One region of the Aminobacter aminovorans genome, then DNA from elsewhere that is predicted to be linked to it. Evidence: predicted binding sites of a transcription regulator. Region 1 holds the regulator's gene; each other region holds the start of a gene.
What was found. Region 1 encodes PhoB, which activates phosphate uptake and scavenging genes when phosphate is short. Its sites were predicted from a motif close to TGTCATNNANCTGTCAT; they were not measured.
Positions count from the first base shown of each region.

Region 2: the regulator PhoB is predicted to act here: its motif matches at 2,470-2,486, upstream of DY201_RS04400 (DUF2794 domain-containing protein).
Region 3: the regulator PhoB is predicted to act here: its motif matches at 2,178-2,194, upstream of phnC (phosphonate ABC transporter ATP-binding protein).
Region 4: the regulator PhoB is predicted to act here: its motif matches at 2,670-2,686, upstream of DY201_RS16605 (bifunctional 2',3'-cyclic-nucleotide 2'-phosphodiesterase/3'-nucleotidase).

Region 1 covers NZ_UFSM01000001.1:1,387,231-1,391,909, forward strand. Annotated here, with positions in the region: gene pstA (phosphate ABC transporter permease PstA) at 1-762, shown strand, start outside; gene pstB (phosphate ABC transporter ATP-binding protein PstB) at 787-1,611, shown strand; gene phoU (phosphate signaling complex protein PhoU) at 1,651-2,355, shown strand; gene phoB (phosphate regulon transcriptional regulator PhoB) at 2,454-3,143, shown strand; gene DY201_RS06860 (ROK family protein) at 3,173-4,414, opposite strand; gene xylF (D-xylose ABC transporter substrate-binding protein) at 4,664-4,679, shown strand, end outside.
Region 2 covers NZ_UFSM01000001.1:907,870-912,548, reverse strand. Annotated here, with positions in the region: gene zapE (cell division protein ZapE) at 1-494, shown strand, start outside; gene DY201_RS04410 (ceramidase domain-containing protein) at 480-1,205, opposite strand; gene DY201_RS04405 (DUF1223 domain-containing protein) at 1,405-2,178, shown strand; gene DY201_RS04400 (DUF2794 domain-containing protein) at 2,564-2,950, shown strand; gene DY201_RS04395 (GNAT family N-acetyltransferase) at 3,098-3,616, shown strand; gene DY201_RS04390 (histone deacetylase family protein) at 3,613-4,638, shown strand; gene DY201_RS04385 (DUF308 domain-containing protein) at 4,639-4,679, opposite strand, start outside.
Region 3 covers NZ_UFSM01000001.1:2,005,213-2,009,891, reverse strand. Annotated here, with positions in the region: gene gltS (sodium/glutamate symporter) at 1-175, opposite strand, end outside; gene DY201_RS09820 (Tim44 domain-containing protein) at 364-1,413, opposite strand; gene DY201_RS09815 (hypothetical protein) at 1,700-1,936, opposite strand; gene phnC (phosphonate ABC transporter ATP-binding protein) at 2,279-3,121, shown strand; gene phnD (phosphonate ABC transporter substrate-binding protein) at 3,213-4,124, shown strand; gene phnE (phosphonate ABC transporter, permease protein PhnE) at 4,200-4,679, shown strand, end outside.
Region 4 covers NZ_UFSM01000001.1:3,371,146-3,375,824, reverse strand. Annotated here, with positions in the region: gene DY201_RS16620 (outer membrane protein) at 1-419, opposite strand, end outside; gene ald (alanine dehydrogenase) at 864-1,979, opposite strand; gene DY201_RS16610 (Lrp/AsnC family transcriptional regulator) at 2,135-2,608, shown strand; gene DY201_RS16605 (bifunctional 2',3'-cyclic-nucleotide 2'-phosphodiesterase/3'-nucleotidase) at 2,779-4,679, shown strand, end outside.

The DNA.
Region 1 (4,679 bases):
AACAAGCTCAAGGCCGAAGGTGTCATGGCCGAGCACTTCAACACCGGCCTGTTCAGCTACGGCGCGTCGAGCCGGCCTGAAACCTCGGGTGTCGGCGTCGCCCTCATCGGTTCGTTCTACATGATGGTGATCGTGCTGCTTCTGGCACTGCCGATCGGCGTGGCCGCCTCGATCTACCTCGAGGAATTCGCCAAGAAGAGCCGCTTCACCGACCTGATCGAGGTCAACATCAACAACCTCGCCGCCGTGCCGTCGATCGTCTTCGGTCTTCTGGGCCTGGCTGTGTTCATCAACTTCCTCGGGCTGCCGCGCTCTGCGTCCTTCGTCGGCGGCCTGGTGCTGACGCTGATGACGCTGCCGACCATCATCATCGCGACGCGTGCAGCCCTTGCCGCCGTGCCGCCGTCGATCCGCTCGGCAGCACTCGGCCTCGGTGCCTCGAAGATGCAGATGGTGTTCCAGCACATCCTGCCGCTGGCCGCCCCGGGCATCCTGACCGGCACGATCATCGGCCTGGCGCGTGCGCTCGGCGAGACCGCACCGCTGCTGTTGATCGGCATGGTAGCCTTCGTCGCCGACTATCCCAAGACGCCTTTCGACCCGGCGACGGCACTGCCGGTGCAGATCTATATGTGGGCGAACGAGGCCGAGCGCGCCTTTGTCGAGCGCATGTCGGGCGCCATCATCATCCTTCTGATCTTCCTCATGGCGATGAACATCGTCGCCATCGTCCTGCGCCGCCGCTTTGAGCGCCGCTGGTAGGGCATGGACAAGGAGCATCCTGCTATGAACATCATGACCGAAAAATCCCTCGACGACGCGGTGAACGCTGAGATGAACGCCAGAACGAACGAAATCATCAAGATGCGCGGCGACAAGGTGACAGTGCACTATGGCGACAAGCAAGCGCTGTTCGGCGTCGACCTCGATGTCCGCCAGAACCAGGTGACGGCACTGATCGGCCCGTCGGGGTGTGGCAAGTCGACATTCCTGCGCTGCCTCAACCGGATGAACGACACCATCGACAGCGCCAGCGTCGGCGGCAAGATCACTCTCGACAACGAAGACATCTACGATCCCAAGATCGACGTGGTCGAACTGCGTGCCCGTGTCGGCATGGTGTTCCAGAAGCCGAACCCGTTCCCGAAGTCGATCTACGAAAATGTCGCTTATGGCCCGCGTATCCATGGCCTTGCCAAGAACAAGGCCGAGCTCGACATTATCGTTGAGAAGAGCCTGCAGAAAGCCGCCCTGTGGAACGAGGCCAAGGACCGCCTCAACGAGCCAGGCACTGGCCTGTCGGGCGGCCAGCAGCAGCGGCTGTGCATCGCGCGCGCCATCGCCGTCTCCCCCGAGGTGATCCTGATGGACGAGCCCTGCTCGGCGCTCGATCCGATCGCTACCGCGAAGGTCGAAGAGCTGATCGACGAACTGCGCGAGAACTACACGATCGTCATCGTCACCCACTCGATGCAGCAGGCGGCACGCGTGTCGCAGCGTACGGCGATGTTCCATCTCGGCTATCTCGTCGAGGAAGGCCCGACCGACAAGATGTTCACCAACCCCGACGACAAGCGGACGCAGGACTACATTACCGGCCGCTTCGGCTGAGTGAGTTTGCGCCGCCGCACACGAGACGAGGAAGAAATCATGGGCGAACATACAGTCCGGTCCTTTGACGAGGAACTCCAGCACGTCGACCAGCTCATCCGCGACATGGGCGATCTCGCCGGCGCGATGGTGGCAGGCGCCATCCGCGCGCTTCTGTCGTCCGACCAGGCGCTGGCGCAGAACGTCGTTGCCGATGACACGATCATGGATGCCAAGCAGCGCGATCTCGACAATTCGGCGATCACGCTGATCGCCAAGCGCCAGCCGATGGCGCAGGACCTGCGCGCCGTCGTCGGCGCAATCCGCATGGCGGGCGATCTCGAGCGCATCGGCGACCTTGCCAAGAACATCGCCAAGCGTGTAGGCGCCGTCGGCCAGTCGCCGACGCCGCGCAACCTCTCGCATTCGATCGACGCGATGGCGCAACTGGTGCTCGGCCAGGTTCGCGGCGTCGTCGATCTCTATGTCGCGCGCCAGGCCGAGGGCCTGAAGGATCTGCGCGCCGACGACCAGAAGATCGACATCCAGTACACCGCCGTGTTCCGCGAACTCCTGACCTACATGATGGAAGATCCGCGCAACATCACGGCCTGCACGCATCTGCTGTTCTGCGCCAAGAATCTCGAGCGTATCGGCGACCATGTCACCAACATCGCCGAGAACGCCTATTTCGTCGTGACAGGTACGCAGCTGCCGCTGAACCGGCCCAAGGTCGACGAGACCACGACGACGGTTCCGGCCTGAGCATTTCCGCAACCGCATGCGTTTGGCGCGGGGGCGCTGCATAGGTTAAATCAGCGTATGGTCCGGAAGCGACCATGCGCCAGGACAAGGTATAGCCGATGATCGCTCCCAAGGTCATGGTCGTCGAAGACGAAGAGCCGCTGGGCGTGCTGCTTCGCTACAATCTCGAATCCGAAGGTTACCAGGTCGAGGTCGTCACGCGTGGCGACGAGGCCGAGATCCGGCTCCAGGAAAACGTGCCCGATCTTCTGGTGCTCGACTGGATGGTGCCGGCGCTGTCAGGCATCGAACTGTGCCGCCGGCTCAGGATGCGGCCAGACACCGAACGCCTGCCGATCATCATGCTGACCGCGCGCGGCGAAGAGAGCGACCGCGTGCGCGGGCTTTCGACCGGCGCCGACGACTATCTGGTCAAACCGTTCTCGACGCCGGAGTTCATGGCGCGCGTCAAGGCGCTGCTTCGCCGGGCCAAGCCCGAGGTGCTGTCGTCGGTGCTCAAGGTCGGCGACATCATGCTCGACCGCGAGTCGCATCGGGTCTACCGCAAGAAGAGCGAGATCAAGCTCGGCCCGACCGAGTTCCGCCTGCTCGAATTCATGATGCGGCATCCGGGCCGGGTGTTCTCACGCAGCCAGTTGCTCGACAATGTCTGGGGCGAGACGATCTACATCGACGAGCGCACCGTCGACGTCCATGTCGGACGCCTGCGCAAGGCGGTCAACAACGGCCGCATGCCCGACGTGATCCGCACCATCCGCGGTGCCGGCTACGCGATCCGCGAAGACTAGAGACCACGCCTTGTCCGTTTCGCCCCAGGCTAGGCGCCGTCGGTATCGGCGCGGCGTGGGGCGGTGCCTGCGGCAAAGATCTCCTGATCGACGGCAAGCAGGGCGCGCATCATCGCGCCTTCCCGCTTGAGCGGAACCTCGTTGGGTTCGGTGTCGAACGAGATCGCTTTCGAGTGCAGCCCGCCTGCCGTCTTGGCGATGGCTGCGCGTACATGCGGCTCCATGATGTCGAAGGCCGTTGCGCCGACGCCGACGAAGGCGAGGGGGGCGGGGTCGAACAAGGCGAACATCGAGCCTAAACCGAAGCCGATCGCCTCACCGGCCTTGCGGAAGGCCTCGCGCTCGGGACCGTCATGGTCGCGGGCGGCGTCGGCAATCGCTCTGATGTCGTCGTCGGACAGGTCGGCCAGAGGCTCGGCATTCTCGTCGCCAATTCTGGCGTTGCGCCAGATGGCGTAGTTGCCGGCATAAGCCTCGATGCAGCCGCGGCGGCCGCAGCGGCAGAGCGCGCCGTCCGGTCGGTGGACCATGTGGCCGAACTCTGCGCCCGACGATTGCGTGCCGGTAAACAGCTCGCCCTTGACGACCAGGCCCATGCCGATGCCGTGCGACAGAAGGATGGCGATGAAATCGTCGCGATAGCGCACCGGGTCGCGCCAACGCAGCGCTTCGGCGATCATGTTGCAATCGTTTTCGACCGACACCGGTACGCCGAATTCCTTCTCGAACCGGTCGGCGAAAGGCAGGTCGTCATGCTCGGTGATCGGCGACCACAACAGCTTGCGCGAAGCGGCATCGGTGATGCCCTGGACAGCCATGGCGATGCGCAGCACCGGCCCGCCGGAAGCAGCAGCATCGTCGATCAGGCGGCGGATCATGGCGCTGCACTCGTCGAGCAATGCCTCCGCGGTCATCTTCTGGGTCACCAGCCGCTTCGTTTCCTCTGCGGTCGTGTTGCCGGCATAGTCGATGACGGCGGCCGACAGGCTGTTGAGCGAGAGCACGATGGCAACGATCGACGCGGCATTGGGTTCGAGCATCAGCCCAACCTGCGGCCGGCCCCGCTTCATCGAAACCGGCTCGCTGACCTTGGCTTCAGCAAGGATGCCTTCCGATATGAGATCGGAGGAAATCGTCGAGATCGTCGAGTGGCTGAGGCCGGTGGTGGCGGCGATTTCGGTGCGCGACGGCTGGCTGGCACGGCGAACAGCGGATATAACCATGGCGCGGTTGCGCCGTCTCAGATCGTCGTGACGTATGCCGACCGACATGTGCTCGTCTTCCTCCCGGCGAAGCGCTGCCCTTCTTAAGCGGCAGTCCCTTACGCGCCAAGCGATTGTGACAGAGCCCACGCCAATTGTCTCTATTTATTTCGATCCTCGAAAAAAATAGAGATCCCACGCGAAACCATGTTGACAGTGACGGGCCATTGCGTCAGTATTTTTTCGAGGCTCGAAAAAAAGAGCTTCTCCAAGGGCTATCGCGAAGTAGGCGCGCCCATTGGGCGCAGGGAGGAAATAATGAAAAAGTTTACCA
Region 2 (4,679 bases), 480 kb from region 1:
TCTATATCAGCCCGCTCGGCGAGGCTGCGGACAAGGCGATGGACAAGGCTTGGGCAAAGGTGACCCACGGCGCCACGGCCGAACCGGCCACCGTCGCGGTCAAGGGTCGCAAGGTCGCCGTGCCAGCCGCCGTCGCCGGCTGCGCGCGCTTCGCTTTTGCCGATCTGTGCGAAAAGCCACTTGCGGCGCGCGACTATCTCGCGATCACCGCGCACTACAAGACCATCTTTGTCGACCATGTGCCTGTACTGGCGGAAGCCAACCGCAACGAGGCCAAGCGTTTCATCCTTCTGGTCGACACGCTCTACGATCAGCACATCAGGCTGGTGATCAGTGCCGCCGCCACGCCCGACAAGCTTTATGTCGGCAGGCGCGGCCATGAGGCCTTCGAGTTCGACCGGACGTCGTCGCGGCTTATCGAGATGCAGGGCGCCGAATGGCTCGACGGCTGGGCCGAAAGGAACACCGAGCCGGCGGCTTCACTGGCCGGGTAAGGCACCGTCCGCCGTCTTGCGCGCGGGATTTTCGCGACGTACCTGTCCTGCGCGCGGCGTGCCGTAGCGCGTCGTCGCGGCAAGCAACACGCCGAGCATCAGCCCGTCGAGCATATGCCACATGAAATGCGTGCCGATGGGCAGTGCATCGCAGACCAGGGGGTCCATGACCCGGCAGGTGACGGCAGCCAGGAAGATCATGGCCGCGGCAATGTTATACCAGCCGGCGCGACTGCCACTGGCGATGACCACGCAGCCGAAAAAGATCAGCGCCAGGAACGGCGGCAGGTAGCCGGTGGTGCCGTTGGAGGCGACGCGCAGCCAGTCGGGCACCATGTAGGTGACGAACCCGACAGCGATGTAGAAACCGAAGAAGATCAGCAGCGCCTTGGGCCATGCCATGCCGGCAAAGCGACGCAGGTTGAACAACGAATAGACCAGCGTGAAACCGGCGATCGGAACGATGTCGCCCCATTTGGTCGCCTCGTTGGCAAAGGTGTGGAACAGCGTCGAGCCGATGCCGATCGCCACCACCCACCAGCCCAGAACCTCGGCGAACGTACCTGCATTGCGCCGCCGCGCCTCGTAGACACCCCAAAGGCCAGCAGCGAAAAAGGCGATGTTGCTTGCGGCATTGAACGGCTCGGCCCAAAGACCGATGTCAGTGCGTTCGCAATAGAGATCGAGATGTTGGCTGAACTGTTCCAGCATCACCTTGCCTCACCAGAGCCCAATTCTACCGCCGCCAAGCAATTTGCATAATGGTAATTTGTCCCGACAGGCTGACGTAGCGGAAACGCCACTTGTTGAAAATTTCACCGCAACGTGACTTCCCGTTGAATGAGGCTTCTGCCACATATTTCAGCACTACAAAAAAGCCGGTTTCGCCGGCTGAGGATCTGGATCGGTCATGGAGTTTCGCAGATATTTTCGGCTGGCAGCCGTGGCGCTGGCCCTTGCCGGGTTTACCGGCGCAACGCATGCCGACTCGACAACCAAGGCACCCGTGCGCCCGATCGGCGTCATAGAACTCTTCACCAGCCAGGGCTGCAATTCCTGTCCGCCGGCCGACGAGTTGTTTGCCAAATTCGCCGCCCAGGACGACATGGTCGCGCTCGCCTATCACGTCACCTACTGGGATTACCTCGGCTGGCAGGACAAGCTTGGCAGCAACGACAACACCGAACGCCAATATGCCTATATGCGCGCTTTTGGCGCGCGCTCGGTCTACACGCCCCAGGCCGTCATCAATGGCCGTACCCACGTCAATGGCGCCAAGAGCGCGGACGTCACCGGCGCGCTCGACAAGCTTTCCGAGACCGGCCAGGGCATGAATGTCGACCTCAAAGTCACCGATAATGGTGATACCTTCACCATCGAGGTCGGCGCTGCCGCCGGCCCAGCCAGTCCCGCCCATGTCGTGATCGTGCATTATCAGCCACCGCAGATGGTCGACCTGCAGAAGGGCGAAAACAAGGGCCGCAGCGTCACCTATTGGAATGCCGTGACCGACCTGCACACCGCCGGCATGTGGCACGGCCAGATGCAACGGTTCGAGCTGCCCAAGAGCGAAGTGGAAAAGAAGGGTGGCTGCGCCGTGCTGTTGCAGGCTGTCGGCAAGGACGGCGTGCCCGGCCCAATTCTCGGCGCGGCAGTGGTGCGCAAGCCGTCCAAGGCGCTGTAGCAGCAAAAAAGCCGACGCAGGCTTTTGGCCAGACGTCGGCTTCAGATTTTGGGATCGTCGCACCTCGTCCTGAAAAGGAACCGAGGTTGGTTCGATCCGACTCTAGCCCGTGGGCGGGGGGCTTGGGGTTTACGAGCCGGTGCCGGACCGAACCGTCTCAGGCAACGAGGGTAAATTCGTCGGACAATGGGGCGTCAGCGCGGATAAAAAACGGCAGGAATGTGGCGAGTCATCACCAATTCCGACAGTCTGTCTCGCAAACGTTACCGCTACGGCAAGCTACCTTACACTCTTCATACAGCTGTTGCTTCGCCGTTCCGGGTTGCAATTCGGGTGCGAATGCGCGATTCTTTAGCCGAGGTCATGTTCTGCAAGGGAACGATTGATGACTGATCGCGCTGCTGGGGCGGAGGATGGCGAGACATCCGCAGTTTTGATCCCGCTCCATGAGGCCCGCAGGGAGCGCCAAGACCTCCCTGTGGCATTCGAGAGACGGGAACTCGACCAGATTCTCAGGCTCTACGGACGCATGGTCGCCGCCAATGAGTGGCGCGACTACGCCATCGACCATCTCAGCGACCGCGCCGTCTTTTCGGTTTTTCGTCGCACCAGCGAAACCCCGCTGTTCCAGATCGTCAAGGATCCCAAGCTCGCCCGCAAGCAGGGCGCCTTCTCGGTCATTGCCGCCGGCGGTCTGATCCTAAAGCGCGGCCACGAACTGGCCCGTGTCCTCGGCGTCTTCGACAAGCGCCTGAAGGTGGTGGAAGCCTAGGCCGCATCGACCGGCACCAAGCGCCAGCAACAATGCTTTGCGACGTATCGGGCCATGATGCCGCGATGCTTGCGCCAGAGGCTTATTCCCCCTCCCCACCCCTTGCCCGGATGCTATCAATTCCGCGACTGAATGCGGAATGCACCTATGGACACCAAAAGGACCGAGCCAGCCGGCATCGCTATCCGGCCAGCGACCGCAGACGACTCGCCGTTGCTGATGAAGGCGATCATCGGCCTTGCCGCGCATGTCGGCGAGGCCGACGGCGTCGCCTGCACCGAAGACGACATCAGGCGCTTCGGTTTTGGCGAAAAGCCGGCCTTCGAGGCGGTCATTGCCGAAGTGGACGGCGTTTTCGCCGGCATGTGCCTGTTCTTTCCCGTCTTCTCGACCTGGTATGGTCGACCAGGGGTCTTTGTGCAGGACCTGTTCGTCGACCAGCGGTTCCGCAGCCTCGGCGTCGGCGAACGGCTTTTGCGCCATGTCGCCAGGCATTGCCTGAACGGAGGCGGCGTCTACATGCGCCTGGCGGTCGATGACGACAACGCCCGGGCGCATCCCTTCTATGTGAGGCTCGGCTTTGAATGGACGAGCGACCAGAGATCCTACATTGCCAGCGGACCGACATTCGCAGCGCTGAGCGAAACGACGGGGGAGCCGACATGAAGACCTTTTATGCCGAGGAACAGAAGCGCCACGATCCCAAGGCATTTCTGTCGATGGGAATGCAAAAGCCCAATCCGGAGCAGCCCGAACGCGTCGAGCGCCTGCTTGCGGGAGCCCGCGCGGCCGGCTCGGCGATCCACCGTCCGGCCAATTACGGCCTCGCCCCGATCGCGGCAATCCACTCGCCCGAATATATCGAGTTCCTGACCCATATCTTCGAACGCTGGCAGCGCATGGAAGGGGCTTCCGCCGAGGTCATTCCCAACATCCATCCCTTTACCCGCAATGGCAGCTACCCCGCCGGCGCTGCCGGCCAGGCCGGCTACCACATGGCCGATACCGCCTGTCCGATCTCCGCCGAAACCTTCGACAGCGCCTGTTGGAGCGCCCGGAGCGCGGTCGCCGCAGCCGAGGCGGTGCTGTCGGGCGAGCCGGCGGCCTATGCGTTGTGCCGTCCGCCTGGCCATCACGCCTTTTCCGACGTTGCCGGCGGCTTCTGCTTCTTCAACAATTCGGCCATCGCCGCCCAGCGGCTGCGGTCGACGGCGTCGCGCGTCGCCATCCTCGACGTCGATCTTCATCACGGCAACGGCACGCAAGGCATCTTCTACGCCAGATCGGACGTGTTGACCGTGTCGCTGCATGCCGACCCGAGCCGCTTCTATCCGTTCTTCTGGGGCCATGCCGACGAACGCGGCGAGGCTGCCGGTCTCGGCTACAATCTTAACCTGCCCTTGCCGCGCAAGTCAGGCGATGTCGAATTCCTCGAAGCCCTGGACCACGCTATCAGCCGCATCCAGGCTTTCGCGCCTGACGCGCTCGTCGTGGCCATCGGGCTCGATGCCTTCGAGGGCGATCCATTTGGCGGCCTGTCGGTGACCACGCCGGGCTTTGCCCGCATCGCCGAAGCGATAGCCCGGCTCGGCCTACCGACTGTCATCGTCCAGGAAGGCGGCTATCTCTGCGACGCGCTCGGCGACAACCTGACCGCCTTCCTGACGGGTTTCGCTGACGCGCGCTGATCAACGCGCCGCACGAATGCTCCAGGCGCGGTAGAACAGCA
Region 3 (4,679 bases), 620 kb from region 1:
ATTGGTAGAACGCCCAAACGGCCACGGCCGCGAGAAATCCGCCGGTGACCGGCTCTGGGATGTTGTAGTTGCGCAGGAACGCAATGTGACGGTTGAGCAGCACGCCGACGAAATAGACGACGATGCCAAGCGTGAGCGTCAGGAAATCTGGCGAAACGAGAACATTGTCGGCCATGGCCATCCGAGCTTCGCGTGCACACCCCAACGTAGGTGCCGGGTCGGATGATCCCGATCTCCCGAGCGCTCAACCTTGCCCAGAATAATTTCGAGAGCAATTGGATTTGCGACGCAACCGATAAGGCACCGCCCGAAACGGAAACGCCCGCGGGAAGACCGCGGGCGTTGTAATCAGCCTGAAACGGTTCAGGCGTCCTGGATCGCCGAGAGCTGCCAGTCGCCGCCATTCTGGCGCACGAAGGTCCACAGCTCGGTCGTCTCGGTCGGCTCGTTTTCGTCGCCGTCCACCACTTCGCCGGTCGTGCGGTTGCGGGTTACGTCGATCGACGAATAGTTCATCGCCGCCGTGGCGTAGTCGCGGTCGCCTTCGTTCCAGCTTTCGGCAATGTCGGCTTGCAGAAGCTGAACGTTGGTCACATCGTTGCGGACGCCGTTCTGCGCGTTGTCGGCTAGCTCTTCCGAGAGATACGACACCATTTCCGGCGTCACCAGACGGCGCAGCGCCTTGTGGTCCTCACGGCCGAACGCCTCCTGGACCTCGGTCAGCATGCGCTGGAAAGTATCGAGATCTTCGCCGGACACGGTGATGTCCTGGCTGACCGGCTGTTGCGGCGCGGCATTGGCGCGGCTGCCGCCGATGCTCGGAATGCTGAACGAACGGCTGACGCCATTGACCTTGCCGCCTTCGTCAGACGGGGCGGCATCGCGGTAGTTGAAGTTGCCGCCGCCCGAATTGAAGTTGCCGCCACCGGCGCCTGCGCCCGCCATAGCCGGACCGGCGTTGGACGCCTGCCGCGAGCGGAAGAAGCGCAGAGCGAGCCAGATAGCGCCGCCGATCAAAAGTATCTGCATCAGCATGCCGAACATGCCGGCTAGGCCGCCAAAGCCCTGGCCCATCATCATGCCGAGCAGGCCACCCATCAACAGGCCGCCGATCATCGCGCCGCCGAAGCCGCCGAAGAGGCCGGGGCGCTGCTGCATGGCAGCACCGGGGCGTGCGGCGCTGGTTGCGGCCGGATTGGCCGCCTGGCCGGTATTCGGGGTCATCGAGCGCTCGACCGGCGCGGTCGGCTGCGGTGCGGTGCGGGTCGGCGGTGCCGACTGAAAGGTGCGCGCTCCCCTGCTGCCGAAGCTGCCGCCGCGCCGTGCGTCGGCGTGGTCGACGGCCACCATCGAGAAGGCAAGAAACAGGCCCGCGAAGAGCGTGGCGAAGCGGGTCGTTCGGGACAATTTCATCAGCGGATCCTCAAAATGACGTCTGTCGTCATATAATGACTAACAACTGTAGTGTCAGGGTTTGGAGGTCAAGTTTTGGCAGAATCTTGCCAGATTCTGTCAAATCCTTGATTCGGCATGATTTTAGTCACCGGTAGACGGTCCATAGCCTTCCCGCGTCAGGGCCTAAGGCACGGCGAGGGGCACTTGAACAAAGCGTACCCCTGCGAATACCTGGTATCGAGATGCCGTTTCGCAACCGCTTCTCAGGCAGAGTCTGCTTCGCACACACCTTCCGCTGAGGCGGTCAGCGGCTGCCACCGTCGAACGGGATGCGCTTGAGCGTCGTCAGATCGATCTGTTCGATGCAGCGTACATTGATCGCCGCCGTCTTCTCGCCGCTCGGGCTGACACCCATGCCGAACGGAGCACAGCAGCAGTTCAAGCAAAGCATGTGGTCGACGACGTGCCTGTTGAAGCCGTAGGTCGCAAGACGCTCCGGCGGCGTGGTGACGGTCAGCTTGTCACGCGGCACGAACCACAACAGATAGCCATCGCACTTGCCGGCTCGTCCTCGACCTCGAACGAAACATTTACGCAGTGGCAGCTTCCCGCGGCCATAAGCCCTCTCGTCCTCGAGACTTGGGCGACTTAACGCCCCTCCTCCACCATCGTCAAACGAGCCGCAACAGCAGCTCGCGCTACGCTGGTTGAAGAGTGGGGATTCCGGAAAAGAGTGATATTTGCCCGCAAAAGCTGCATTTTCTGCATTCCGGCCTGTGCATCGTAACAAAACTGACATGGTCCCGACATTGCAGCTTCACGTCCCGGGTCTAGGCCGGTCCCAGACAAGGGCGAAAAAGCCCGCCGGGACAGGGAAGCCAAGATGCTCGAAATCCGCAACGTGACGCGCCGCTTCGGCAAGAATGTCGCCGTCAACGGCGTCAACCTCCAGATTCAGCAGGGCCAGATGGTCGGCATCATCGGCCGCTCCGGCGCCGGCAAGTCGACCCTGCTCAAGACCATTAATCGCCTGATCGATCCGAGCCAGGGCTCGATCGTCTTCGACGGCACCGAAGTATCGTCCCTGCGTGGCACCCAACTGCGCCGATGGCAGCGCGATTGCGCCATGATCTTCCAGCAGTTCAACCTGGTCCCGCGCCTCGACGTCTTGACCAACGTCCTGCTCGGCCGCCTCAACCATCGTTCGACAGCGCTCAACCTGCTTTCGATCTTCTCGCGTGAAGAACGCATCCGGGCGATCGCCGCCCTCGAGCGTCTCGACATCGCCCGCACCGCGCTCCAGCCAGCCGGTACGCTGTCGGGCGGCCAGCAGCAGCGCGTCGCCATCGCCCGTGCGCTGATGCAGGAGCCGAAGCTGATCCTCGCCGACGAGCCGATCGCCTCGCTCGACCCCCTCAATGCCAAGGTGGTGATGGATGCGCTGCGCGACATCAACCTGCGCGAAGGCATCACCGTCATCACCAACCTGCACACGCTCGACACCGCCCGCACCTACTGCAACCGCATCATCGGCATGCAGGGCGGCGCGGTGGTCTTCGACGGCGCGCCCGAAGACCTCACCATCGAGGCCGTCCGCCTCGTCTACGGTGCCGACGCGGATGGCGCCGAGATTTCCGAAGCCATCACTTCGACCAGCATCCGTCCGGTCAAGGTCAGGGTTCCCGTATCCGCCGCACATCTCGAACCGGCCTACGCCCCGGCCTGAGGCTGCTCGCGTTCGTCTCGCCCGCGTCAAGGGCCTGCAATCAGCAACCGCAATGACCCGGCATGCAGCCGGGCCGAACTGGAGACATGTCATGTTCAAGAAAGCACTTCTCAGTGCCGCCTCGCTCGCCGTGCTGGCGATCGGTTCGGCCAATGCAGCCGACCTCAAGGAATTCCGCATCGGCCTGATCGGCGGCGAGAACGAAGCCGACCGCCTGCGCAACTTCCAGTGCCTCGTCGACCAGCTGCCCAAGGCCATCGGCGTCGAGAAGGTCGCGCTGTTCCCCGCCGCCGACTATGACGGCACCATCCAGGGCCTGCTCGGCGGCACGCTCGACTACGCCGAGCTCGGCGCATCGGGCTACGCCAAGATCTACCTGCAGAACAAGGACGCGGTCGAGCCGATCCTGACCACCGTCCAGACCGACGGCGCCACCGGCTACTACACGATCATGGTCGCCAAGAAGGATTCGGGCATCACCAAGCTCGAAGACCTCAAGGGCAAGAAGCTCGGCTTCGCCGACCCAGACTCGACCTCGGGCTACCTGATCCCGGTCACCTCGCTGCCCAAGGATCTCGGCGGCGTTGCCGTCAAGGACTTCGTTGCCGAGACCGGCTTCGGCGGCGGCCATGAGAACCTCGTCCTCGAAGTGCTCAAGGGCACCTTCGACGCCGGCACGACCTTCGGTTCGGGCGTCGGCGAGTTCAAGGACGGCTACACCTCGGGCAACCTGAAGAAGATGGTCGACAAGGGCATCCTCGACATGGACGACCTGGTCGAAGTCTGGAAGTCGCCGCTGATCCCGAACGGCCCGATCGTCGTGCGCACCTCGCTCGACGCCGACATCAAGAGCAAGTTCAAGGACTACATGGTCAAGCTGCCGCAGACCGATCCGGCCTGCTTCGCAGCCATCCAGGGCGGCGACTTCAAGGGCTACACCGAAGTCACCCCGGAATTCTACCAGCCTGTGATCGACGCCCGTAAGGCGCAGATCGGCAGCTAAGCCCCGAAGGCAACACGGACGCGCCGCGCAGCAATCGCGGCGCGTCCCTTTTATCCGGGATCGGACGAAACCCCAATGACAATGCCCCTCTCGGAAGCCGGCCTCGCGGTCGAGCAGCACTGGCGTGAGCTCGCCAGCCGCCGCCGCCTCTATACGGCGGGTAGCCTGTTCTTCCTCTTCATCGCGCTGTCCGGATCGCTCTGGTTCGCCAATGACAGCAATGCCGGCAAGTTCTTCGACCGGTTGCCGCACGTCTTCGATTTCGTCGACCAGCTGATCCCGCGCGACGGCCTTGAGGTCTGGCGCGCCATGTTCGACCTGCCCTCGCCCTATGCCGACGGCAGCCTGAAATTCGATTATCCCGAAGGTCGGATGTATCTGTTCGGCTCGTTCTATTTGCCCGAATACGTCTACAAGATGCTGGAGACGATCAACATCGCGCTCGTCTCGACGCTGATCGGTTTTGCCTTCGGCTTCCTGCTCTGCTTCCTCGCGGCCTCCAACCTGGTAACCCAGCGCTGGCTGCGCTTCTTCGTCCGTCGCTTCCTCGAAATC
Region 4 (4,679 bases), 2.0 Mb from region 1:
GTCAGAAGATAGCCGGCGCGTGCGGCGACATCGAAGCCGTAGGTGTTGTTGAGCGTTGCGTCGGCAAAACCGCCATCAGCCTCGAGCGAAAGGCCGATATTGCCGAAATGGCCATCGGCAAATGCGCCGAGCAGGAACCGGTCCGACACCATGTAGTCGTAGCCGACCGTCACTTCACCGAAGACGCCGCCGCCACCGAGGTCGGGCAGGCCGATGCGCTCCGGACCGTTTGGATTTGCAATCTCCAGGCCATGCTTGACGGCACCGACGCCGCCACCGAAGCCGACATAGACACCGCTCCAGTTGAAGCCTGCCGCCGGTGCTTCCGCCACTGAATCAGCGGCAAAGGATGCCGAGTTGATTGCAACGGCCGACACAGCGCCAAGCAACAGCGCCTGCCAAGTCTTACCAAATGTCATAATTTACTACCCCAACCTTACCCAATGTCGCCTTGATAGCACGCCCAGGTTGCTTGCAGTGCAACTAAAATGTCACACCCACAGGCAATTTAGCTTCCCAGCATGAACGTCTGGACCAGGAATTGTCCTCATGCACCAATGGCTTGGCAGCAAAACTTGCTGTTGTACGGCGGCCTTTGTCGCCGAAAGCCAACGCCGCTGCCCGGCTTGTCCGGGAAGAGGGGATTTCCAAGGTCTTGCGAACGTCCATATTGCGGCCCCAGGCAGTCATGGCACGCTTGCGTTGCGTTTGATGCAGCGAAGATGTCACGTGCGGGTAAATCCGTGCCGACGCGCAGACTATTTTTGGTAGTATCCTGCGGAGGCGGTGCGGGCGAGGGCTCTACGGGCGAGAAAAAGCCCGCCGCATCGCTGCGGCGGGCGCTTGATTCCTTCCCGAAAGAATCAGGCGGCCAGAGCCGACTTGGCTTCGGTCATCTCGTAGCCGAGCGCTTCGGCGACGGCGCGATTGGTAATCCGGCCACGGTGGACGTTGAGGCCGTTGCGCAGATGCGGTTCATCGGCCAATGCCTTGAGGCCGCGGTCGGCAAGCGCCAGGCCATAGTGCAGCGTGGCGTTGTTGAGTGCGTGCGCCGACGTGACCGGCACAGCTCCCGGCATGTTGGCGACGCAATAGTGGATGATGCCGTTGACCTCGTAGGTCGGATCGGCATGAGTGGTGGCTTGCGAGGTTTCGAAGCAACCGCCCTGGTCGATGGCGACATCGACAAGGACCGCGCCCTTCTTCATGCCTGACAGCATTTCGCGGCTGACCAGCTTGGGCGCGGCAGCGCCTGGAATGAGCACGGCACCGATGATGAGGTCGGCCGAGAAGCATTCTTCTTCTAGAGCCTCGACCGTCGAATAGCGCGTGTGGACCCGGCCGGCGAACAGATCGTCGAGCTGGCGCAGGCGCGGAATCGAGCGGTCGATGATGCTGACGTCGGCGCCGAGCCCGGCCGCCATCCGTGCGGCATGCAGACCGACGACGCCGCCGCCGATGACCGCGACCTTGCCCGGCAGCACGCCCGGCACGCCGCCGAGCAGCACGCCGCGGCCGCCATGAGCCTTCTGCAGCGCCGTCGCACCCGCCTGGATTGCCAGGCGCCCGGCAACCTCGGACATCGGCGCCAGCAGCGGCAGCCCGCCGCGCTCATCGGTCACCGTCTCATAGGCGACTGCGGTGACGCCAGAGCCAAGCAATCCCTTGGTCTGTTCCAGATCGGGTGCAAGATGCAGATATGTATAGAGGATCTGGCCGTCGCGCAGTTGTGCCCATTCCCTGGGTTGCGGTTCCTTGACCTTCACGATCATGTCGGAGCGGGTAAAGACCTCCTCGGCGGTTTTGGCTATCTGGGCACCGGCGGCGCGATATGCATTGTCGTCGGCGCCAATTCCTGAGCCGGCGCCGGTTTCGACCAAGACCTCGTGGCCGTGGGCGACATATTCGCGAACCGAACCGGGCGTCAGACCGACACGGTACTCATGATTCTTGATTTCCTTGGGACAACCTACGCGCATCTTCCTGCTCCTCCGCAGCCATTTTGGCCATCTCTCCCTAATGACGAAGTCAATCACGAATCGTTCCGAATATGTTTGCGAAAACGGTTGCGCCACCATGGGTTGTTCGATAATTTTTGCGCCTATCCTCTGTATTATCGAAGGAAATTCGAAGAATGCCGTTGGACAGGATCGATATCGCCATTCTGGACGCACTTCAGAAGGATGGGCGGATGCCCAACGCGGCGTTGGCCGAAAAGATCGGGCTGTCGCAGTCGGCGTGCTCGCGGCGCCTCGACAATCTCGAGAAGTCGGGCATCATCAGTGGCTATCACGCCCGTCTCTCGAATGTCGCGCTCGGTCACCAGATGACGGTGATCGTCCACATTTCGCTGTCGGGGCAATTCGAGAAGACGCTTTCGGATTTCGAGGTCGCGGTGAAGCGTTGTCCCAACATCCTGTCATGCCATCTGATGTCGGGTGAGTATGATTACATCCTTCGCATCGCGGCCCGCGATCTGCCCGACTACGAGCGCATCCACAAGGAGTGGCTGTCGGCGATGCCGCATGTCACCAAGATCAATTCATCCTTCGCCCTGCGCGAGATCGTCGATCGCACCGTTATGGGAATAAGGCCGGATCTGCTCTGAGCAGAAACAAACCAGGCCGAAATGGGCGGCATCGCGCTGGACCAATCCATTCCCCGAGTGATGTCGCGAGGCTGTCATACGAGTCGGCTGGACTCGTGTGAATTTTGGCGCGACATTTGATCTTTGGGACGCCGGCTAAATACTGTCAGTTCATTTCCTGGAGAATGAAAATGTCCAACGTGAATCAACCTGTTTCTCGTCGTTCTTTCCTAGCGGGATCGGCTGCAGCGGGTGCACTTGTGATGCTCCATCCCTTTTCGGCACGCGCCCAGGCAAATCAGGCGCATCTCCGCATCATGGAAACCACCGACCTGCACGTCCATGTGTTTCCCTATGACTACTATGCCGACAAGCCGAACGACACGATGGGCGTTGCACGCACGGCTTCGATCATCGACGCCATCCGCGCTGAAGCCGCCAACTCGATCCTGGTCGACAATGGCGATTTCCTGCAGGGCAATCCGATGGGCGACTACATGGCCTATCAGCGCGGCATGAAGGATGGCGACGTCCATCCAATCATCAAGGCGATGAACACGCTGGGCTATGATTGCTCGACGCTGGGCAACCACGAGTTCAACTATGGCCTCGACTACATGTTCAAGGTCCTCGCCGGCGCAAACTTCCCCGTCGTCTGCTCCAACCTGACAAAGGGCGAACTGGCGGCTGACGCGACCAAGGACGAGTTGTTCCTCAAGCCCTATGTGATCCTCGACAAGAAGGTGAAGGATGGCTCAGGCGCCGAGCATCCGATCCGCATCGGCCTGATCGGCTTCGTGCCGCCCCAGGTGATGACCTGGGATTCGCGCCATTTGCACGGCAAGGCGATGACCCGCGACATCGTCAAGGCAGCCCAGGCCTGGGTGCCTGAGATCCGCGAGCAGGGCGCCGACATCGTCATCGCGCTCTCGCACTCCGGCATGGGAACGCCGCAGGCCGCCGAAAATCTCGAAAACGCCTCCATCCTGCTTGCCGGCGTCGACGGTATCGATGCGATCGTCACCGGTCACAGCCATCTCGACTTTCCCGGACCGAAGTTCGACAAGGTGGAGGGCCTCGACAACGCCAAGGGTACGATCAACGGCAAGCCGGGTGTGATGGGCGGCTTCTGGGGCTCGCATCTCGGCCTGATCGACCTGTTGCTCGAGCGCGATGGCAATGCCTGGAAAGTGGTCAGCTCGACCAGCGAGGCGCGTCCGATCTCCAAGCGCGTCGACAAGAAGGTGGTGCCGACGGTGGAGAGCAAGCCCGCGGTCGAGGCAGCCGCGAAGGAGGAGCATGAAGCGACGCTCGCCTATGTGCGCACGCCCGTCGGCAAGACGTCGGCGCCGCTCTATTCCTATTTCGCGCTGGTTGCCGACGACCCCTCGGTCCAGATCGTGAGCCAGGCACAGATCTGGTACATCAAGGACATGCTCAAGGACACCGAGCATAAGGAGCTGCCGGTTCTCTCGGCCGCGGCTCCTTTCAAGTCGGGCGGGCGTGGCGGGCCGGACTACTACACCGACGTTCCGGCCGGCGCCGTCGCGATCAAGAACGTCGCCGACCTCTATCTTTACCCCAATACGGTGCAGGCGGTGGCGGTGACCGGCGCCCAGGTCAAGGAATGGCTGGAGATGTCGGCCGGCATCTTCAACAAGATTGAACCAGGCAAGGCCGACCAGGTGCTGATCAATCCCGACTTCCCGTCCTACAATTTCGACGTCATTGACGGCGTGACCTACAAGATCGATCTGGCGCAGCCGCCAAAATACGATCCGAAGGGTGCGGTACTGGAAGCGAGCTCCAATCGCATCGTCGATCTGATGTTCGAGGGCAAGCCTATCGATCCCGCAGCGAAATTCGTTGTTGCGTCGAACAACTACCGCGCTGGCGGCGGGGGCAACTTCCCCGAGATCAATGCGTCGAAGCTTGTCTTCGAGGCGCCCGACACCAACCGCGACGTGATCGTGCGCTACATCGTCGACCAGGGCACGATCAATCCGTCGGCCGATTCCAACTGGTCGTTTGCCCCGGTGGCGGGGGCCTCTGTGATTTTCGAAACCGGGCCCAAGGCCAAGGACCACATATC